4 regions of the Paenibacillus sp. S25 genome follow, and region 1 is predicted to be linked to each of the others. Evidence: predicted binding sites of a transcription regulator. Region 1 holds the regulator's gene; each other region holds the start of a gene.
What was found. Region 1 encodes Rex, which represses fermentation and respiration genes when NADH is low (regulators of the CRP and FNR family bind a similar motif). Its sites were predicted from a motif close to TTGTGAAATATTTCACAA; they were not measured.
Positions count from the first base shown of each region.

Region 2: a site for Rex is predicted at 3,177-3,194, ahead of adhE (bifunctional acetaldehyde-CoA/alcohol dehydrogenase). Genes of this name have one in related genera too.
Region 3: a site for Rex is predicted at 3,907-3,924, ahead of KAI37_RS21995 (cytochrome ubiquinol oxidase subunit I). Genes of this name have one in related genera too.
Region 4: a site for Rex is predicted at 2,610-2,627, ahead of KAI37_RS23975 (formate/nitrite transporter family protein). Genes of this name have one in related genera too.

Region 1 covers NZ_CP073683.1:3,466,892-3,472,823, forward strand. The annotation lists gene KAI37_RS15150 (AAA family ATPase) at 1-1,182, opposite strand, end outside; gene KAI37_RS15155 (hypothetical protein) at 1,175-1,708, opposite strand; gene KAI37_RS15160 (cell wall elongation regulator TseB-like domain-containing protein) at 2,004-2,528, opposite strand; gene KAI37_RS15165 (amidohydrolase) at 2,566-3,867, opposite strand; gene KAI37_RS15170 (redox-sensing transcriptional repressor Rex) at 3,854-4,507, opposite strand; gene dinG (ATP-dependent DNA helicase DinG) at 4,552-5,932, opposite strand, start outside.
Region 2 covers NZ_CP073683.1:3,628,117-3,634,048, forward strand. The annotation lists gene pflB (formate C-acetyltransferase) at 1-162, opposite strand, end outside; gene adhE (bifunctional acetaldehyde-CoA/alcohol dehydrogenase) at 489-3,101, opposite strand; gene KAI37_RS15995 (Crp/Fnr family transcriptional regulator) at 3,360-4,076, shown strand; gene KAI37_RS16000 (DODA-type extradiol aromatic ring-opening family dioxygenase) at 4,216-4,983, opposite strand; gene KAI37_RS16005 (hypothetical protein) at 5,302-5,601, shown strand; gene KAI37_RS16010 (winged helix-turn-helix transcriptional regulator) at 5,727-5,932, opposite strand, start outside.
Region 3 covers NZ_CP073683.1:4,995,703-5,001,634, forward strand. The annotation lists gene cydD (thiol reductant ABC exporter subunit CydD) at 1-1,429, opposite strand, end outside; gene cydB (cytochrome d ubiquinol oxidase subunit II) at 1,429-2,442, opposite strand; gene KAI37_RS21995 (cytochrome ubiquinol oxidase subunit I) at 2,429-3,835, opposite strand; gene KAI37_RS22000 (response regulator transcription factor) at 4,242-5,900, opposite strand; gene KAI37_RS22005 (cache domain-containing sensor histidine kinase) at 5,893-5,932, opposite strand, start outside.
Region 4 covers NZ_CP073683.1:5,473,487-5,479,418, reverse strand. The annotation lists gene KAI37_RS23985 (glutathione peroxidase) at 85-561, shown strand; gene KAI37_RS23980 (FAD-dependent oxidoreductase) at 953-2,314, shown strand; gene KAI37_RS23975 (formate/nitrite transporter family protein) at 2,702-3,535, shown strand; gene KAI37_RS23970 (molybdopterin-containing oxidoreductase family protein) at 3,907-5,932, shown strand, end outside.

The DNA of each region.
Region 1 (5,932 bases):
CCCTGCGAGCGAGATCATAATTTGCTCCTCCAGGAACTGCTTGGTGTATAAATAATGCTCTTGCTGTGGATTGTGGCGCACATAGCCAAGCGCTTTCCCACGAGGGCTAAGTGCTACCTGGCTTACGCTACCGGGACGAACAATTTCGGCCATAATAGCATGTCCTAGTTCATGAATCGCTACACGTTTTTTCTCTTCCAAGGTCGATTCTCGGTCTGTCTTTTCACCCATCATCACTTTGTCAATTGCCATCGACAGATGCTTCTGCGCAATCATTTTCTGATCCTGTCTCATCGCATAGATTGCCGCTTCATTCATCACGCTCTCCAGCTGTGCACCAGAAAACCCGTAAGATTCCTCAGCAATTTTGTCCAGATTCGCATCTTCCTGAATCGGTTTGTTTTTGGCATGAATTTTTAGAATATGAAGACGGCCCTTCTTGTCAGGCAGATCCACTTGAATATGACGGTCAAAACGCCCTGGACGCGTTAAGGCGCTATCCAGCATTTCTTTACGGTTTGTTGCCGCAATGATCAAAATCCGCGGTGTATCTGCCGAATAAATACCATCCATTTCTGTCAGTAACTGATTCAAAGTCTGATCATATTCTCGTTGCTGTCCACCCTCACGTTTACCACCAATTACATCGATTTCGTCAATAAAAATAATTGCATTTTCCTTCTTTTCCTTGGCTGCACGAGTACGCGCCTCCCGAAACAACTCACGGACGCGACCCGCTCCAACACCAACGTACATTTCAACAAATTCACTACCTGAGGCTGCAACAAATACAGAATTAGTGTAGTGTGCCGCTGCCTTCGCCATCAGCGTTTTTCCGGTTCCCGGAGGACCTGTGAGCAAAACGCCTTTTAATGGACGGATACCAAATTTGGAAATTTCATCATGTCGATTCAAAAAATCCAGGGCCTCGCGCAGTTCCTGCTTGGCGCTTTCTTGCCCACCGATTTCCTCAAAAGTCAGCTTGTCCGGACCATTTTTTTTACGTTTACGCTCTTGCCCAGCACCTACGGCCAAACCGCCACGCGCATGCATAAGCATTAACAAGCCGCTAAGCATCACGCCAGCAACCAGAAGAGGGATAATATTTACCCCAATAAAAACGAGAAATATAATGGTTACCGGCACAATGCCGATTAATATTTCCTTGATCCATCTAGGCATTAGGCCATACCCCCATTTGCTGAGATTGACGTGGCAAAACGATAAACTTGGTCGCTTTACCTTCGCTGAGTCGGATATAGACATTGTTCGAATCCATGTCGGTATCAGCTTTGATACCCGTCTTTTTCTTTTTCATCTGCTCAACTGTAGATGAAATTTGAGTATACTTTTTATTTTCCATCGCTTCAGCCACAGGGAACATAGCCTCAGACCACCATTGATTCAGTGCTGAATTGGAACGATCTGTGATATCCAACTTAATAGTGCGGCTACCAATGATGGATTGTCCTTTTTGCTTAACCACATCGACCAATTTGGCCACATCTGCCTGCGGTTTGAGATCTAGTTTCAATACAACCTGATCCTGTTTAATATCTATTTGAGCGCTTGTCACGCCTGGATATTGAGATACCAGTTTTTCCAGAGGACTTTGCATTGTAACCTGACGGTAAATGAACCATCCCCCAAATAGCAGCAAAGCTGCCAATACTGCCGCCACAACGATAGGAACTGCACGCAATTTCAAACAACATCCTCCTCTCAAAATGTAACACCCAGAAGAAACGGGACGAATGTCAACAAACAACCAAATTGCATGATCTTATAGTATCAGCAATTCTTTTTTCTATCATTTTTGTCTATCACTTATAAAATATAGTATATCATAACGTATATCTAATATCGAAGGCAATGTGTGGAGGAGTTGCGGCATAGCAAAACTAAAAGACGTAAATACGATTTTTTTCGCATTTACGTCTTTTTCTTGAACTTTCAATTATTTACTAGTCATTCATTCCACATCTGCCAATCCTTACACCAGCTCAGTTATTGGGCAAAGTATACTTTACACCCGTCGCTCCCCCATCTGAAAAACGGTAAAAGGTATAGTAATGATGGCTTCCATCATCGTAAAACAGCTGCCACACATATTCGCCATTGAACACACTCGGCCGGAGGCTTACAATTTTTACACCTGGAAGCTGCTGCTGAATTAGCGCCATCATTTTTTGCTCATCGACTCCGTTCTTCAGCAGCTCGGTATGAACACCGCTATTATCTGCGGCAGGTACGTTAGGTTGTCCCTCCACTTTTTGAAAAGGAACCCACACCATTATATTTTCATTCTGTGCATTTTTCCCTTGAACTACCCAATATACCTGATCCCACACAGACTTCCATGTTTGAGTCGTGCTAACCAGACCACCTGATTGCTTGGCCTTAATGATAGCGGCATTTTTCTCAGCCACCTGGTCTTGAGTAACATAGGAATAATACCAGAAAATGCTGACCAGGATCAGTATCACGGCCAAAATGGCGACCGCTATCCATTTTTTCTTATTTTTCAAACCTGTGCTTCCTCTCTAAGGGGATGTGACACCTAAATTAGCGCGACAGCAGCCCTTCAAAGGCGGCTTGTGCCTCATGTTTGATACGTTCCTCGTCCATAGTCAGGCATTCGCCGTTTTTCACAACCTGGCGACCGTCTACCCACACATGAGCCACGTCCTTGGCGCTTGCAGAGTATACCGCATGGGAAATAAGATCTGTACGCGGCAAGAAATGTGCCTGATTCAGATCCAACGCGATAAAGTCAGCCTTGTTGCCTGCTGCCAACGCTCCTACTTCTTTTAAACCAATCGACTTTGCACCGTATTCTGTTGCCAGACGCAGCGCTTCACTTGCAGGAACTGCTGTAGGGTCACCGGATACACCCTTGTGAATAAGTGCCGCCAGACGCATTTCCTCGAACATATCCAGGTTATTATTGCTGGCAGGACCATCCGTTCCGAGAGAAACAGTAACCCCTGCACGCAGCAATTCAGGCACTCTTGCCACACCACTTGCCAGCTTCAAATTGCTACCAGGATTATGCGAAACCGCTACACCACGTTCAGCCAGTAAAGCTATTTCTTCGTCGTTCAAATGAACGCCATGGGCAACAAGCGAAGGACGGGAGAAAAAGCCAAGCTTATCCAAGTGTGCAACTGGACGCAAACCGTAGTCGCGTACGTTTTGCTCCACTTCGGCGATCGTCTCAGACATGTGTGTATGCAGTGGCAAGTCCAGATCATGCGCAGCTTGTACGAATTTTTCAATAAACGCAGGTGGACATGTGTATGGCGCGTGCGGAGACATCATCGTTGTAATACGCCCGTCTGCTTTACCATGCCAGTTACGCGCAAAAGTCACGGCCTCAGCCAGCTTGATTCGCTGTTCTTCTTCCGAGCATAGTCCAATTGCTCCACGCATCAGACTTGCACGAATACCTGACTCTTCAGCTACACGAGCCACCTCATCCATATGATCGTACATGTCCAGGAAGGTCGTTGTTCCACCTTTCAGCATTTCCAGCACAGACAAGGACGTACCCCAGTACACGTCCGTAGATGTAAACTTGGCTTCCATAGGCCACATTTTTTCCTGAAGCCATACTTGAAGTGCCAAGTCATCTCCATGCCCACGCAGCAGAGACATCGCCGCATGACCATGGGTATTAATCAGACCAGGTAAAAACAATAGCCCTTTACCATCAATCGCTTCCGCTTCTTCCTCACCCGCAGGCAAAGTTTCGCCAATATAAGTAATACGGCTATCCTCCACAATCATAAAACCATGGACTACCCCAGCTTCTGGTCCATTTACGGCAAAAGAGCCATTTTTAATCATCCATTTATTCACTGTCATATTGTGTTTCTTCCTTTCCGTCCTCCAAATAATAAGCGAGGCTAAGCAAATCAGTTGTAAAGTCTGTGGCATGAATCCGAATGTTGGCCGGTGCCTTGAGAGTAGTCGGTGCAAAGTTCAGGATCGCTCCAATTCCGCTCTCAATAAGCCTGTCAGCCACGTGCTGTGCTTCAAAATCAGGTACGGTAATAATCCCGATTCGAATGTTTTTTTCTCTCACAGTCGCTTCCAGTTCATCCATCGGTTGAACGACCAATGTATTGATCTTGGTCCCTACCTTATCCGGAAACGCATCAAATACTGCGACAATCTTCATATTGTCTTTTAAATAAGCGTTATAATTCGAAAGGGCTTGCCCCAGATTACCGGCACCGACCAATACGACATTAATTTGCTGGTCGATTTTCAGGATATGGCGTATTTTCTCGATTAGATAAGAAACATCATAACCGATACCCTTCCGACCAAAATCTCCAAAATAGGCGAGATCTTTACGGATTTGGGCCGGGTTCAAATCTAGCCTCTGTCCCAACTCTTGAGAAGAGACCGTAGCCACCTCCCGTTTGTGAAGTGCATTCAGATAACGTAAATATACGGGTAACCTCCGTACGACAGCCTCTGAAATTTTATCTGATTTCATACTTGCTCCCCCTAATTGTAACGAACATACTTAGTGTCCGTCCGTTATGCCTCTGTCTCCGGGGCGGATTGGAGCCATTCGGCGATGCGGGGCACCATTTGCTCCGATGGCATATGCTCCATTTTTGGTCCCGGTAACGAGTACAAAAAGTGCTTTCCGTAATAGGATTCGATCACACGCGTATCGTAAACGATAACGACCCCGTGGTCGCTCGCTGTACGTACCAACCGACCAAATCCCTGTTTGAAGCGAATGACCGCTTGTGGTACAGACAGCTTCATAAATGGATTCTTCTTCTGCTGCTGAAGCAGCTCGCTTTTTGCCTCCAGCAACGGGTGATTCGGCGGTTGAAACGGCAAGCGAACAATGGCCAGACAAGTCAGAGCCTTTCCTGGAATATCGACGCCTTCCCAGAAGCTGCTGGTTCCCAGCAATACAGAAGCTTTAGCTTCCTGAAAACGGCGGGTTAGCTTGCTGCGACTCCCACTGTCCACACCTTGTCCCAGCACAGTAATTTCGCTGGCTGCTAAGGCCTCTTTGAGCGGCTCATACACTTGCCGGAGCATCCGATAGGAAGTAAACAGAACGAGCATTCTCCCCCGCGTCGCCTGAGCAGTCGCTCCTAGAGAGCTAACGAGCATATCTACAAAATGTGCATCTCCTACACTGCCCTTCACACTTGGAAAATCCCGTGGAATGACCAGCAACACCTGATCCCTGTAATTAAAGGGTGACGGGAGCTGCGAAGTCATCAGCCGCTCTTGATCTGCGGCCTCCTGCAAGCCGAGCTGATCGATCATGTACTGAAACGACTTATCTACCGATAAGGTAGCAGACGTCAGAATAATGCTTCTTTTTTTGTCAAAAAACATTTCTTTCAACTGGCGGCTCACATCGACGGGCACCGCATAAAATTGCAATGATTTACTACGGAATTGTCCACTCGCTTCGAGCCAGTATACGGTTGTTTCATCATCGAGTCGCATAAAAAATCGCAAATTTTCTCGAATCCCCGCCAAATCCTTGAGCAGACCCGTGATATCTGTAATAAGGCTATCCGCCGCATAATCGTCATGTTCTTCCTTGACGTCCAGCATCAGCTTGTCGCCCTTGCGCAAAATTTCACTCATCGTTACATATAGCTGATTTTCCAAAGCCCCCGCCTGATCCCACTTTGCAGGCTTGGCTGAAGGTTTGAGACGGGAAGAAAACTGTCCTGTTTCACCCGGTGTCGCATCGCTTCGCTCAGGCAACATGCCAAACAGCTTGTCGCTTAGCAGGTCCCAAGTTTCTTTAACCTCTAACACGAGCGGATATATCTGGTCGATGGTTGAGGCCCAATCCGCCGACTTCTCGTGCCCCGATTTTGCCAACTGTTGACGAAGTGAAGGCAGTTGTCCATTCTTGCTGTCTTTGAACAGTCGC
Region 2 (5,932 bases), 160 kb from region 1:
TGTGTTGGCGGTAGGACCAACCAAAAATTCTTCATTGCCAACATAAGGTAAGATATTGGTTTCAATAAAATCGTTGACGTTGACTTCTTTAGTCCATTTGCCTTTTTTAAAACCTCTCCAGCCAGATTGTTGCTCTTGTAATTCTCTCTCAATCACCGACATGTAAATCCCTCCAAATTGTTTGGTCTTCCGGACTTGTGATTTTTTTCACGATAAAGCTATTTCTTGAGCCCGGCCTGTTCACCGATGCCTTACGCTCAGTGTCGGGACCTTTCTTACACCCTTATTGTAGAATAATGATAGAGTGTAGTATGTGATAAAAATCACAATATGAGTGATTTTTATCACTTTATTTTCCCTAGCTGCGCGCCTATCCTTAGCCTTGCCGTTCACCTCCCTTCCCAAACCAACAGGCCCTCTATATAGAGAGCCTGCATCGGTATTGAACGAGAAAATGCTTTTTCACAAGCCTCTTCGTACCTATTATATTATTGATCAAAACGTCCGTAGAAGGCATTGCGATAGACATCAGCCAACTCAGTAACCAGTGGCAGTTTCGGATTCGCAGTTGTACATTGATCTTCAAATGCGCGGTCAGCCAGATAGTCTACACGTGATTCGAAATCCTTCGCATCGAAACCGATTTGTTGGAACGATTCCTCGATACCAAGTGTTTTGTTCATCTTACGGATCGCTTCGATCAAGCTGTTAACCCCTTCTTCGGTGGTGCGTGCAGGCAGTCCCAGTATGCGTGCAATTTCTGCATAACGCTCATCCGCAACAAAGTGCGAATATTTAGGGAACGAAGCAAATTTTGTCGGTTTTTTCGCATTATAGCGAATGACGTGCGGCAATAAAATGGCATTCGTGCGACCATGCGCTGTATGGTATTGTCCACCCCATTTATGTGCAAGACTGTGGTTAATACCCAAGAATGCATTAGCAAAAGCCATACCAGCAAGTGTAGAAGCATTATGCATTTTCTCACGAGCCAGTTTATCACCAGTCAGAGCCGATTGTTCTAGGTATTGGAATACCAATTGAATGGCTTTAATTGCCAGACCATCTGTGTAGTCATTAGCCATTACGGACACGTAAGCTTCGATAGCATGTGTCAGAACATCCATACCTGTGTCCGCTACAGCTGTTTTAGGCAGCGAATATACAAACACTGGGTCAATAATTGCCACATCAGGAGTCAGCTCATAGTCAGCCAGCGGATACTTCGTGTTACCCAGGTTTTTGTCCGTAATTACTGCGAACGATGTAACTTCGGAACCTGTACCCGAGGTTGTAGGGATAGCTACAAATTGCGCTTTTTGGCCCAGACGTGGGTACTTGTAAATCCGTTTACGGATATCCATGAATTTTTGTTTTAAGTTATTGAAATCAGTATCTGGATATTCATAGAACATCCACATGCCTTTAGCCGCATCCATTGGCGAACCGCCGCCCAATGCGATGATGCAATCCGGTTGGAAACGTCTCATCATTTCTGTACCACGTTCTACCGTAACTGTCGATGGATCTGGCTCTACTTCAGAGAACACTTCGATAGCTACCGGTGTTTGGCGTTGATGCAGATAATGAATAACACGATCTACATATCCCAGTTGTACCATCATAGGGTCCGTGATAATGGCTACACGTGTGATATCAGGCATTTTAGCAAGATACTGTGTCGAGTTTTTCTCAAAATAGATTTTGGAAGGTACTTTGAACCATTGCATATTCACCGTCCGTTTCGCCACCCTTTTCACATTAATCAAATTGACTGCCGATACGTTCGACGAAGTCGAGTTACGACCGTACGAACCGCAACCGAGTGTCAATGAAGGAAGGTTGGTGTTGTAAATGTCGCCAATCGCACCATGTGTGGAAGGTGCATTTACAATGATACGTCCTGTTTGCAGACGGTTTGCGAAGCGAGCGATAACGTCCTCATCGTTCGAATGAATAGCGGACGAGTGGCCCATGCCCCCGAATTCCACGACTTCAGCAGCGCGTTGAATACCTTGTTCCGCATTTTTTACTTTATAGCAAGCCAATACAGGACTCAATTTTTCCGCAGACAATGGGAATTTTGTTCCTACCCCTTCAATCTCAGCGACTAAAATTTTAGTTCCTGCTGGTACTGTGATACCACTCATTTCAGCAATTTTCACAGCAGACTGCCCGACGATTGCTGGGTTCACTGCACATTTCTCGACATTCATAGCTCCTTGAGTGAGCTTAGCTGCTTCTTCTTTATTTACAAAATAGCAGCCGTTAGCGATCATCAATTTTTTCACTTGTTCGAAGATTGGCTCTTCGATAATAACCGCTTGCTCGGAAGCACAAATCATACCGTTGTCAAAAGATTTAGAGAGGATGAGATCGTTCACGGCCTGCTTGATGTCTGCTGTTTTTTCAATGAAGCAAGGCACGTTACCTGGGCCTACACCCAGAGCAGGTTTACCGCAGCTATATGCCGCCTTAACCATGCCTGATCCACCAGTTGCCAGAATCAGAGCCACATCCGGGTGATTCATGAGTGAATTTGTTTTATCCATCGATGGAGCTTCAATCCATTGAATACAATCAGCTGGAGCACCATGTTTGACGGCTGCTTCGAGCAAGACGCGGGCTGCTTCCGCACTACACGATTGAGCAGATGGATGGAAACCGAAAATGATTGGGTTACGTGTTTTAATGGCAATCAACGCTTTGAACATCGTAGTCGAAGTCGGGTTTGTCACTGGAGTGATCCCCATGATAATGCCGACTGGCTCTGCTATCTTTTGAAAACTGTCAAAATCATTGTCTTCAATGACACCGACGGTTTTTTCATTTTTGATACTATGATAGATATATTCTGTTGCAAACATGTTTTTGGTGATTTTGTCCTCGTACACACCGCGTCCTGTTTCTTCAACAGCCAACTTCGCCAGGTACATGTGTTTATCCATCCCTGCGAGTGCCATAGCTTGTACGATTTCGTCAATCTGTTCCTGATTCATACTCATGAAAGCTTGCTGTGCCCGGTTCCCCCGGTCAATCAGCGTTTGAATATACTGCTCTGCGCTTTGCTCTTTTTGGATAACCTCGTTTTTAACAGCCATTTCCCTCATCCTCCTGTTATCTCGTGTACTATCTCTTGTTCACGCACTGATCGTAACACAGCTTTTCAAGATATATTGTGATTTTTTTCACAATCTATTTAAAATTTTATTTTATGAAGTGAATTAAATCACAAAGTTTGGAATTCTGCCACTTTTACCCCCTCTTCTTGCCCCAAAAACGCATTGCGCAGGTATATAATGAATTTGAATTGATCAAGTTGCAGATAAAAAACATAGGATACAAAGGGGAAATGGACGATGAGAAACCCTACAAATGTAATGGAAGCCCGCGGCAACACCTGTTGCTTCTCGGAGGCCAGCTTCAACCGGTTGCAAGTGATGATGAAAGATCGAGTTATGCCTGAAAGCTCGCATCTGTTCTGGGAAGGAGATACAGCGGATAAGCTGTTTTATATTAAGCGCGGACGCGTGAAAGTAACCAAAACAACGGATGAGGGTAAGGAACTTATACTATATATGTATCAAAGCGGCGATCTTGTTGGTCAAGCCGATCCATTTTTCGGTACTAAGCATTCCTTTTCTGCTGAGGTTTTGGAAGACAGTGATATTGGCGTAATCGATCATACAGATCTGGAGTTGCTTATTTGCCAGCATTGTGATTTTGCGATTGACTTTATGAAATGGATGGGTTCGCATCACCGCATTACGCAGACTAAGTTCCGCGATTTGATGATGTACGGCAAGCCTGGCGCTTTATGTTCAACACTCATCCGTCTATGCAATACCTATGGTGAGCCTCACGGCGAACATATCCTGATTCATAAGAAAATTACTCATACTGACTTATCTAATATGATCGGTGCGACCCGGGAAAGCGTAAACCGGATGCTTAGTGATCTACGTAAGAAAAATGCAGTAGAATACGATAATGGCATGATTGTTGTCAAGGATTTGGAAATGCTGCAAGGCGTATGTCATTGTGAATTGTGTCCTCGTGAGATTTGCCGGATATAATAAATCGTTTTTTATGTAAAAGGGAGTGTTATAAGCCATTATAGCTTATAACACTCCCTAATTTATTTCCACTCCTCTACTTATACAGAAGCAGTTGCGAAGCATTTTAACACTAGTCTTTCTTCTGGCAACACACTTTTTAAAACTGCAAGCATAGATAACTTAAATTCCCCATCTCATAGCTTCTATGGATGACCTTGGCTTTGTTTGCAGGATTGCCACTCCCCATTGCAATAAACAACGGTACAAAGTGCTCTGCTCTTGGTACGGCCTGGCGAGCATAAGGTGCTTCGCTTTCATAGTGATCCAAAGCCTCTATATCTCTACTTTGCACTTTTTCGATAATCCAATCATCAAAATCTATAGCCCAAGGTTCTGTTTTCGTTTCCCCCCATTTGACGATACGCAGATTATGAACAGTCACTCCACTGCCAATGACCAGAATATCCTGTTCTCCCAGTCCACGCAGCACTTCACCAATGGCATATTGTGCTTTGGGCGAAAGATATGGATTTACAGAGATCTGAACTACCGGAATGTCTGCCTCAGGATACATACGATGCAACAATGTCCAGGATCCATGATCCAGTCCCCTCACCCGGTCAGTTTGTACGTCAATGCCCTTTTGTTCATATAATTTTTCTAGCTTATTGGCCAGTTCCACAGAACCATGTGCTGGATATTTCACCGTGTACAGTTCCGGTGGGAAACCGCCAAAATCATAAATGGTATCGTACACGTCATCCATCGAACTGATCGTCAACGTTTGCGCTTCCCAATGAGCAGTAAAGATAACAACCGCTTTAGGGCGAATGCTTTTCCCCAGTTGCTCTAAAAATGAAGTATAGTCCGTCTGTTCAATAGCAAGCATCGGTGAGCCGTGGGCCAAAAATAAAGATGGCATCATATAAATATCCCCTTATCATCATTAGTTTACTTTATTCATTAAGTAACTTTATGTAAGTTATAATACATAAGTAACAGAGTAATGTCAACACAGATTTCAACATACACTTAAAGATCAGAGGTTCCATAAATAAAGATTGATATAGGTATAAGGTCATAGTAATATGTAACTAATAAATTTTAAGATTTCACTATATTTCGATACAAAGGACTGGTTTCTATGGAGATACATACTTCTAATTGCCCAAAATGTGGTTCCGTTTTTCGTCAAAACCTTAGAAACCTGTGTAGTTCTTGTATTCAGGAAGAAAATATATTCTTGGACCGCTGTTCTAACTATCTATGGAAGCATCCTTCTACTCATACTCGCCAGCTCAGTGACGTAACCGGCACACCTATAGAATTGCTTACAGATTGGGTAAGAGCAGGCAAATTTCCCTCCACCTACAGTCAGCTTGATTATCCTTGTGAATCCTGCCGTTCCCCCATTTATGCAGGAAGACTATGCCATTCATGCTTGGGTACATTTCGTTCGGCCGCGCTGGATATTCAAACCCGTGTGCCCCGCCGTGCAACAGCAGGATTGTTCTCAGTTGCAGGGCGCATCAAAGGCTATTAAGCCGTGCTGCCTATGCACATCATTTCTGTAAAATGGATAAGTAGTCCTATACACAAAATAAAAAAACAGCCTTTTTCCTAGGAAAAGGCTGTTTTGCTATGAGAAACGCTTATTTAGTTTGGTGCTCATCTAATCCATTCCTCAGCCCAAAATTGAATTTGTTCCATAACCGGCTGAAGTGCACGGCCTTTGGTTGTTAGCTCGTATTCAATGCGGACAGGAGTTTCCGGATATACATGACGTGTAAGAATTCCTTCATTTTCCAAATCTTTCATCCGCTCTGATAACATTTTGTCACTCATTGTGGGAATCAGATTGGAAATATCCTTAA
Region 3 (5,932 bases), 1.5 Mb from region 1:
CGCTCAGTGTCCGACCTGCTTCACCAATGGGCTCATTCAATCCACCCGGAAGACCGTCTACCAGTTCACGCAGTCCAACCGCGTCAATCGCCCACTCTACCTGCTGGTTGGATGCCTCCGGTTCATAAAAGCGGATATTATCTGCCAGAGAAGCGCTAAACAGGTATGGATGCTGTGGAATATAGGCAATATGCCGTTGCCATTCAGCTTTGGCATCCCCAGCCAATCCGCATCCATTCAGGAGCAACTCGCCTGAAGTCGGATCAACAAAGCCGCCAAGCAGACTAAGCAGCGTCGTTTTACCTGCACCGCTAGCTCCAACGATGCCAATCATGTTCATGTGCGGTTCAACATTTGCAGACACATGTTCAAGCCGAGCCGAACCGTCTTCATTAAGAAGGCACACATCAGATAGCTCGAAAATATCCTGTCCCGTGATGTCCAATCCTTTATCGTTAGCTGCCTGTTTATTCGGCTCGTTCGCATCATCTTCTGTACTAAGAATGGAGCGTATTGCTCCCCAAGCCTCCTTACCATCCAGTGAAGCATGATAGTCTGATCCCAACTGGCGTATGGGCATAAAATATTCTGGTGCCAGAATAAGCACCGCAAGCGCTGCCTCCAGACCCACCGAGCCACTAATCAGGCGCAGCCCCAAGCCTACCGCGACAAAAGCGACCGATAGCATACTAAAAAAATCGAGGGCAAATGAGGAAAGAAACGCTACCCGCAGCGTGCGCATCGTTGCTGTGCGGTATTGGTCGCTGACCTTCCCAACCGTTTCCCCATGCTCTTGGCTACGACCCAAAAACCTTAGTGTCTGAAGTCCACGCAGCGAATCCGTGAAATGGTGAGATAACAAACGATAGGAACGCCACTGCTTGTCTGCCTGCTTCCGCGCCGCCAAGCCGAGCAAAATAAAGAAGCCCACCAGAATCGGCATCGTAGTCGTCAAAATCACACCTGAAATGACATCCAATGTGAAAACATACACAAGCACAAGTATAGTTACAGCCATCATGTCAATCATTCGAGGAATGGACAGTTCCAAATACGTGCGAAAACGATCCATGCCGTCCAGCGCTAGCGTCACCAACTTGCCGCTGCCTTCCTGCGCTGCAAAACCCGGCCCCCGTTCGAACAAACGTGCAAGCAGACGCTCCCGTAAGGAAGCGCCTGAAGCTTCGGCAAAACGGCCGGCTGTCCGGCGTTGCAGCCAGATCATCGTATGCCTCATTGCAAAAGCTGCGAAAAACAACGCCAGCGACGGCCAAGCCATCACCAGCGGATTTTTATCAAATAAAATCGTAACAGCCTTTGCCAAGAAGACTGCTTGTGCAATCACAGCAGCCCCCTGGAGCAGGGAAAGGGCAGCCAGTAGCAGCATTACTGGCCGAATGCCCTTTAATTCAAACCATGCCTTATCCATTAGTATTCCAAATGATCCTTCTCACTGAGGCGCTTATGGAAAACAAAATAGCTCCACGCCTGATAAGCCAGCACAAAGGGTAAAAGCGTTGCTGCAACAATCGTCATGGCTTTCAGTGTATAATGACTGGAGCTTGCATTATAAATCGTCAAATCAAAAGCACTGTTAATTGAGCTCACCATAAATCTTGGGAACAAACCAACGAATAACGAAACGAAGGTCAGCAAAATCAATGCCCCTGTCATCCCGAAGGCCCATCCTTCGCGGCGCTGCTTCAGGAAGTACCACGTCAGCACATAGGCGACAATTCCCACTGCTACCGCAGCATACATAAAGGGACCGCGACGTGCAAATAAATCCGTTACAAAATAAGTCCATACCACCATGCCAGCGAGTAAAATGCCCAATACCGGGAGAAATTTGGACGCAATCACGCGAGCACGATCCCGTACTTCTCCAATCGTCCGCAGGGAAATAAACGTCAGCCCGTGCATTAGGCACATTCCGACCACTGTCAGTCCAATCCATACGGTGTATCCATTGAATACATCGGAAAATCCAGCTTTCAAATCCATGTTTTGCTGAATAGGTACACCTTTCACCAAAGCCGCAAAAGCCATACCGAACAGCATCGGCGGTAGAAAGCTACCCATCAGAATGCAGGCATCCCACGTTCCTGTCCACCATTTCCCTTCAGCCTTGCCGCGGAACTCAAACGAAACTCCACGCAAGATCAAACCTAGCAAAATAAAGACAAATACCAGATAATATCCGCTGAACATGGTTGCATAAAAATGCGGGAAAGCGGCAAACATCGCACCTGCTGCTGTAATCAGCCACACTTCGTTGGCATCCCAGAATGGACCAATCGTATTGATCATCAAACGTTTTTGTTGGTCATTACGCGGCACCAATCCTGTGGCCATTCCTACGCCAAAATCAAAGCCTTCCAGAAAAAAGAAGCCGGTAAACAGCACAGCAATCAATAAGAACCATAAATCATTTAGCGACAATGGTGTCACCCCCTTGAGCAAAAGGATCATGAATTACCGTTTGCTGATGCGGCTCAATATCCGGACCTTTGCGAGCCGTACGGTAAAACAGGAACGCCAGCACACCTGTTAAAATTAAATACAATGTGGTAAATGAGATGAACGAGAACAGCACTTCTCCAGCCACAACAGTAGGCGAAACAGAATCTTTTGTTTGAAGTAAACCAAATACCGTCCACGGTTGGCGACCTATTTCAGTCATGATCCAACCTGAAGTATTCCCAATGAATGGAAGGGATATCCCCCATATCATAAGACGGAAGAACCAGCGATGTGAACCTTCCAACTTTTTACGGAACGTCAGGTAAGCTCCATATAAAGCGAGTGCAATCATGCCACATCCCGCCGCAATCATAATGCGGAAGCTCCAGAACGTGGTACGTACTGGCGGGATATAATCTCCCGGACCATAGGTTTTCTCATATTCAGCCTGAAGCTCATTCATACCAGGCACAGAGCCGGTAAATTTACTATAGGATAGAAAACTCAAAGCAAAAGGAACTTTAATCTCAAAGGTATTTTCCTTTTTTCCAGGATCAATCCATGCGATAACTGTCCAAGGAGCGGGGTCACCACTGTTCTCCCATAAGCCCTCACTGGCAGCCATCTTCATCGGCTGTGTTTTCACTAAATATTGAGCCTGACCATGACCAAACAAAGGAATAGCAATGGCACTGATTAAAGCAACAATAATGCTCAATTTGAAAGAAGGTTTAAAAAAGTCCATATTCTTTTTGTGCATCAGCTTCCATGCACTGATACCCGCGATCAGAAATGCCCCCGTTGCAAAAGCAGCAAACAATGTATGTGGGAATTCCCATAACAGTTGTTCGTTCGTTAACAGAGCAGCAAAATCTTTCATTTCTGCACGTCCATTTTGAATCTCATATCCTACTGGACGCTGCATGAATGAATTAGCAGCTAGAATCCACAATGCCGATAACATCGTACCGATAGATACCAGCCACATACAAATTAAATGGACCGTTTTGGACAATCTTTCCCAACCGAATACCCATAATCCGATAAAGGTCGATTCCAGGAAAAATGCAAGTAGCGCTTCAATCGCCAGCGGCGTACCGAATACATCACCTACAAAACGGGAAAAGTCCGACCAGTTCATCCCGAACTGGAATTCTTGCAAAATCCCGGTGACTACGCCCAGTGCAAAGTTAATCAGCAGAAACGTTCCCCAGAATTGAGCCATTTTTTTGTACAAGTCATTTTTCTTGATAACATACATAGTCTCCATAATTGCCACCAATAACGACAATCCAATGGAGATCGGCACATAAACAAAGTGAAGAATCGTTGTGGTTGCAAACTGCAACCGTGCCAAATCCAATACGTCCATGATGTTGCCCCTCCCCCTGCACTTCTCTTAACATTGATTTATAGTGTCTTGTAATCTGAAGTCTCCTACATTTGTGATAGTATTCACATTCTTACATATGTAGCGGTCATTTTTTAGAAAAATAACTCACTCAACTACCTTCACCATGGTTGTCATGATCCGGCTTCAGATTATCCCCATTATATAGAATAAATTTAAATGAAATAGAATCGAAAATGTGAACATCGTGTCAAAGCTGTGTCATTACGATGGCGATTTGATGAAAACGACCTAAACTCTATAATAAATGTGACATTTTCGATTGATCTATCCATTTTTCTACCACAAAAAAAGCCTCTCTTCGTTCGGAGGTCGTACCTCCGACATCTGTAAGAGAGACTTCATAGCGTTAAACCTAGGGATTCTATCAACAGCCATCTGTTCCTCCGTTCTTTTGAGCCCGATTACGGTAGGAGGAAGGTGACATTCCAATATACTTTTTAAATTTACTATGAAAATAATCTGCATTCGCATATCCTACGCGTTCCGCCACCTGGTGCACCTTAATTCCTTGAGCAAGCAATTCTCTTGCTCGCTCAATCCTCACCTTATCCAGGTAGGCATTAAAGGCCTCGCCCGTATGACTTTTGAACAGTTTGCCCAAATAGCCACTATTGTAATTGAACATATCTGCCAGTAACTCCAGTCGCAAATTTTCATCATAATGACTATGTATAAAGTCAATCATTTGTTTCATGATGATGTCCTTGCCACTAGGATCAGTCTGGCCAATCCATTGCAACACATGCTCCAGCGAGTGATCCACCAGCTCGCCCAATGTGGAATAAGCATATACATCGGTTATAAAGCTGGAGTGCTCCTCCAGCACGGTTCGGCTGTGATCCTGTCCGGCTGCATACTTGTTCAACGCCAGTGTGAATGTTTGGGCGAACGCCGCCTTAATTGCAGATTCTGTGCGATAAATCCGTGGAAATTGGCCTTCCATTTCCTTAATGACACGGGTTGCAGCTTCACTATTAGCCATATCTAGCGCATAGTAAAGCTTTTCTGCATAACGTATGGGATCATCTGTGGCACTATCAGGCGCTCCACTTATTTCAGTCTCGATGATCTCCAATTCGTGTAGGTCTCCTGAAAGCATGACTCTTTCTGCCCGGAACAAAAACGTACGCTCTAACAATCGTAGTGCCTGCTCAAAGGATCTGGGAATGTCGCTAAGAATGGCTACAGGATCACCGGCAGCCACATAAATTTCCGTAGCCCACGGCTTTAGCTCCTGTCGCCAAGCAGCCAGCAACTGAACAGCATCTTTCTCCGTTTTTAACGTGGCGGGAAGCAAGAGACCCATATATTTTCCCGCCTCAAACACGATACCTCTGCCCTGCTCATGGCACAATTCTGTTAGCCGCTGCTTTGCTGCCGACTGCCGGGCTTGCCGATCCCAGTCAGGTATACGTAAATCCAGCAGAATAACCTGATAGCTACTCCAGTCCAATGCTGGTAACGCTGGCTGTTGTCCATGTTTTCCGTTACCGCTTTGATGTTCAGCTTGCTTGGATGCTCTGTGCAGAAAATCAATGCTTTCCATAGCATTACGAGCATGCTCTTGATGAACAGGAAACAATAGTGCTTCGATCCAATTACGCTCATGGGAAGGTGGACTTCCCCATTTGCCGTCTTCTTTCTCGTCCTCAATGTTTTGCCGTACCCGTTTCAACTCTGTCGTCATTTCTTCCTCATCAACTGGCTTCAGTAGGTATCCATCCACCCCGAAGCCCATGGCTTGCCGTGCATAATCAAAGTCTGCATATCCGCTTAATATGAGAAAGTGAAACGGCTCTCCGTTCTTTTCACGTATGCTTCGTATGACCTCCAGCCCACTCATCCCTGGCATACGAATATCTACAATGACCAGCTCCGGCCGATGCTCTCCGAACTTATCCAGAGCCTCGCGTCCGTTCCCTGCCGTATCGACAATACGGAAGCCACAATTCCCCCAGTCAATAATGGAGGACAATCCTTCACGAATCGCAGGCTCATCATCTACAATCATTGCTTTATACATTCGACTCTTCCTCCCGTGGTATGGAAAAATAT
Region 4 (5,932 bases), 2.0 Mb from region 1:
CACTGTGGATGTTGGCATGTCCGTCACGTTTTGGCTAAAATAGGTTATGTAACCTAAACCAAGCGACACGAAGGAGGATGCTGTATGTCTGTCTATTCACATAATGCCGTAACACCAGCGAATCAGGAGGTTTCTCTGAATACTTACACCGGTAAGGTGCTGGTTATTGCGAATACCGCCAGTAAATGTGGACTTACCCCGCAATATGGGGATTTGCAAAAGCTTTATGACGAATATAAGGATCGGGGATTAGTTGTATTAGGATTTCCTTGCAACCAATTTGGCGGTCAGGAGCCGGGCAGCAGCGAGGAAGCGGCTGAATTTTGCCAACTGAATTACGGGGTTAGTTTCCCGGTATTCGCCAAAGTGGACGTCAACGGACCGGATACAGCGCCTCTGTTTGGATATTTAAAAAAGCAACAGCCTGGAGAACAGGAAGATGGGACAATTCAGTGGAATTTCACGAAATTCATTGTGAATCGTGAAGGTGTACCTGTGGGTCGTTTTGAACCGAAGGAGTCACCAGAAGCGATGAAAGCAGCTATTGAGCAATTGCTATAGTAGCTTCGCTTTAATTCCAATGTATATGTTTAAAAAGGGTCTGATTTCCGGAATGTCTTCGGGAAACGGACCTTTTTTGTTCTCTACATATACATTTGTCTAAGGAGTGTTGCATCATGTGAAGGTCGATTCCAAGGGCATAATCAGGGGGCTTACAGGGAAAACTGGATGGAGCAAAGAAACATTTCAGCAAACGACCGAACTCGGCTATCCTTTCTTTTTTAAATGTGGACAAATTGTGAATATCTTAAAAAGCTATTGTAATGTGAAAAATATCACACTATAATAAGCGCATGAAGTGAAATAAATCACAAACGTTAACGAGCTGTTTACGTGAAACTATTCACAATTATTATACATTTTATGCCCACACACCAAGGAGGAATTTAACATGAAAGTAGCAGTTATCGGATGTACACACGCAGGCACGGCAGCTATCGTCAACACAGCTAAATGTTATCCAGATGCCGAAATTACCGTTTATGAGCGTAATGATAATATTTCATTCTTATCTTGTGGTATTGCTCTGTACGTAGGTGGTGTCGTCAAAGATCCGCACGGACTGTTTTATTCGTCTCCAGATCAACTGGCTGACTTGGGTGTAGAGACCAAGATGCTTCATGAGGTAACGAGTGTGGATACGGCAGGCAAGACGCTGCATGCACGTAATCTCCAAACAGGCGAAGAATTTACAGACACATTTGATAAATTAATTGTGACTACAGGATCATGGCCCATTATTCCGAAGCTGGAAGGCATTGAACTTGATCATATTTTGCTCTGTAAAAACTATAATCATTCGAATGATATCATTGAGAAAGCCCAGCACGTACAGAACATTACAGTCGTCGGAGCTGGATACATTGGTGTTGAACTGGTAGAAGCTTTCCAAATGAACGGTAAAAACGTAACACTGATCGACAGTGCTGATCGTATATTGAATAAGTATTTGGACCATGAGTATACAGACCGGATTGAAAGTTCCCTGAAGGAGCATGGCATTAAGCTGGTACTTGGCGAGACGGTGAGTCGTTTTGAGGGTACGAACGGTAAGGTGAGTAAAGTCGTGACCTCTAAAGGAGAATATGAAACAGAGCTTGTTATTCTCTGCATCGGTTTCCGACCTCAAACGGATCTGCTCAAAGGTCAGGTAGATATGTTGCCTAACGGTGCGATCATTGTGGATAACTATATGCAAAGTAGCTGCCCGGACGTGTTTGCAGCAGGTGACAGTTGTGCAATCCGCTATAATCCGACAGGCAAAACGGCTTATATCCCTTTGGCAACCAACGCAGTTCGTATGGGTACGCTGGTAGCACGTAATCTGGTACAACCAACCATTGCCTACATGGGAACCCAAGGAACTTCGGGTATCAAAATTTACGAAGACAATATCGCAGGAACAGGCATGACGGAAGCGGCGGCAAAGGACGAAGGCATGACTGTAGAAGCTGTAACCATTGAGGACAGCTACCGGCCTGAATTTATGCCAACCTCCGAAAAGGTATTACTGAAAGTGGTATATGAGCAGGAGACACGAAGAATTTTGGGTGCTCAAATTATGTCGAAGGTGGATTTGACGCAATCCATTAACACGCTATCTGTAGCCATTCAAAATCATATGACTATTGACCAGTTGGCCTTTGTCGATTTCTTCTTCCAGCCGCATTATAACAAGCCTTGGAATTTCCTGAACGCAGCAGGTTTACAAGCATTGCCTACAATATCCGAACGGAACCCAGTTACTGTATAATTCGGTTTGTCTGTGACATTGTTCATAAGTTTGTCAACAATCTGAGGCGTACGAATGAATCCTTATAGTACAATATAGAGTAGCATAAGGATCAGGGGGGAAGTAGCTTATGGGTTTGTTTTATATCCTTTTTCTTGTAGTCGTGGCGCTGGTAGGCCTCGGTGGAGTTATTTGGTTCTTGAGAGCAGTTGAAAAGGAAGAATACAATTAAATGTAAAGCGCGTAGTAGCGCAGTAGATGCAATAATACAGAAAGACAGTCCTTTTTCCAAGGGCTGTTTTTTTTATAGTTAATAAAGTGATTTTTTTCACAAACATAATCACTGATTTTAAATAAAATATGAGAGAAGAATATTCGAGTAAAAAGATGTTAAAGGAGCGGGAACATATGGCAAGCTATAAGCCGGGGCAAATTGCCGAAAAGACGGTAGAAACAGGAGTGGCTAAAGCGAACAACCCGTGGACTGTGTCGGTGGTATTGGGATTTTTGGCAGGTGCATTTATTGCACTCGGGTTTTTGCTGGATATACGTGTCATCGCAAGCGCACCTAAGGAATGGGGGAGTATTGCTACCTTTATTGGAGCTTCCGTGTTCCCTGTAGGTCTCGTGTTGGTATTGATCGCTGGCGGAGAATTGCTGACCGGTAATATGATGGCTGTCCCTTTGGCGAGATGGGCAGGACGGATTAAGACCGGCGCTATGTTCCGTAATTTGGCCATTATTACGCTCAGTAATTTTGCAGGTGCGTTATTTGTTGCATTTTTCTTTGGGCATGTGCTGGGTATGACAGAGACGGGCCCTTACTTGGACAAAGTGGTGGATATGGCAGGACATAAGCTGCATGAAAGCTTTTTGCAGTCGTTTATATCGGGTATAGGATGTAACTGGCTCGTAGCACTGGCTGTATGGCTGGCATATAGCACAGACTCAATCGGTGGCAAGATTATGGGGATTTGGTTCCCGACAATGGCCTTTGTCGCTATTGGATTTCAGCACGTTGTTGCCAATATGTTTCTCATTCCGGCGGCTATTTTTGCAGGCCACTTTTCATGGGCAGATTATGTTATGAACTTCATTCCGGTATGGCTGGGGAATTTGGTAGGAGGTAGCCTGTTTGTGGCTGGAGCCTACTGGTTGGCCTATTTGAAAAAGCCTCAAGCCAACGCACATCCAGTGAATGAATCTCCAACTACTTCTTCGGTTGCACATCAAATCCGTTGAGTGATCCTGCTTAATTATGGTACTTTAAACAGCAATGAACAAAGCAAATCCGCCATGACAGGCCCGGGGGAACGAAACCTGTCATGGCGGATTTTTTTGGGAGTGGTCCATGATTTGGCATGGAGGATGAGTGTGCTCTCGTCCATAATGCCTTGATCTCTTTTACCCTCGGTAAGAAATGATGAAACAGGGTGATAAAAAAATAATTATGATTTTTAAAAATCCGTTTTGCTGTATACAGCAGACGGATTTTTTAATATTTTGGAGAGCGGCTGTGTGGGAAAATCCTTCTCTTGCCATAGGTCAAAGCTGTAGATATGATAAGATCAGTGTAATTTTTGGAAACGGTAACGGAAAGGAGCATCAACACTATGGATCATCGCAATAGCGCGCCTCCTGAGGCCACGCTTCAACAAGACTTACAAAGGGGACAGCGGATGACGGAGCAGCAGGCCGGTATTTTTCCGGCTGTATGCCCGTTAGATTGCCCGGATACGTGTGGGCTCCTGCTTCACAAGGAAAATGGAAAGATAGTCAAGGTGACTGGGAACCCGGATCATCCTATTACCAAAGGGGCTATTTGTAACAAAGTTCGCAATATGACGGAGCGGGTATATGATCCTGATCGGGTGCTCTATCCGTTGAAACGTATAGGCCCCAAAGGAGAAGGGAAGTTTGAACGAATTAGCTGGGAGGAAGCGGTCGATACCATTACAGGTCGGTTCAAGGAGCTGATACGTACGGACGGATCGGAATCTATTCTCCCCTACAGCTTTTATGGCAATATGGGCGTATTGAGTGTGGATGGAATGGATCGCCGATTTTTTAATGCGCTGGGTTCAAGCCAACTGGATCAGACGATATGCAGTGTGGCAGGGAATGAAGGCTGGGCGTCCGTTATGGGTTTTAAGGGCGGCACCAGCCCGGAGGATACGGAGGATGCAGACCTCATTATTGTGTGGGGTGGAAATGTCATTAGTACCAACATGCATCAGGTCGTTTTGGCTGAGAAAGCACGTAAAAAAGGTGCTAAGGTGGTCGTTATTGACGTTCATCGCAACCGGACGGCGCAATGGGCGGATTGGTTCATTCCGTTATATCCGGGGACGGATACGGCGCTCGCGCTGGGGGTTATGAATGTGCTGTTCGCTAAGGGACTGACGGACGACGAATTTTTACATCGCTACACGGTAGGCCATGAGGAACTGCGCGAGCATGTTAAGACATATACACCAGAGCGAGTTTCGCGGATTACCGGCGTGCCGGAAGTAGATATTATCCGTTTAGCGGAAATGTACGGAACTGCGCGAGCAGCGTATATCAATATCGGCAATGGGCTTCAGCATCATGATAATGGCGGTATGAATGTACGTGCGGTTACGTGCTTGCCTGCGCTCACTGGACAATGGCTGAAGCACGGCGGGGGAGCATCACGCTCTAATGGTGCTTATGGCAAGTTTAACGGCGCCAATCTGGCACGTCCTGATCTGCGACAGAACCCGGATGCCCGGGTGATCAACATGAACCGGATCGGAGAAGCGCTGCTACAGAAGGAACAGCCAATTAAGGCGTTATTCGTATACTGCAGTAACCCGGTAGTTGTAGCTCCCGATTCGGAACGGGTGACTGAAGGATTTGAACGAGAGGATTTGTTCACAGTCGTACATGACCTGTTTCTTACGGATACGGCCCGTTATGCCGATATTGTGCTGCCTGCAGCGTCTTCCTTTGAAGGTACGGACCTATATAAATCCTACTGGCATCACTATGTCCAGATGCAGGAACCCGTCATTGCTCCACTCGGGGAAAGCAAAAGCAATTATGAGCTGTTTAGCCTGCTCGGACGGGCTATGGGCTTTGACGAAGCTGCCTTTACGGAAAGTGAAGAGGACATGATCGCAGGCGCGCTTGATAATCCAACGAACCCTTATCTCAACGGTGTAACCTTGGAAGCCTTAAAAGAGTCACCTTTTGTAAAGCTCGATATGTCGCCAAAGGCCACTTATTTGGATCGTTTAACCACGCCTTCAGGCAAGATTGAACTATATTCGGAAAAAATGAAACAAGCAGGTCTGCCCGCGATGCCTTCATATGTGCCGCTGATCGAAGGGTATGATGGCGAGCATCGACCGCAAGCGGACGAGCGGTTTCCATTAATGTTTATTTCACCGCCAAACCATAATTTTCTGAATTCTACTTTCGCTAACTTACCCAAGCATCAGCGGCTGGAGCGGGAGCCCTTGCTACAAATTCACCCGGAGGATGCTCAGACCAGAGGCATCGCGGATGGGGAACCGGTTACCGTATGGAATGATCGGGGGACGTATGAGCTGAAAGCCAAAGTCACCGATCTGATGCTGCCCGGTACAGTGATTAGCCAGGGATTATGGTGGGAAG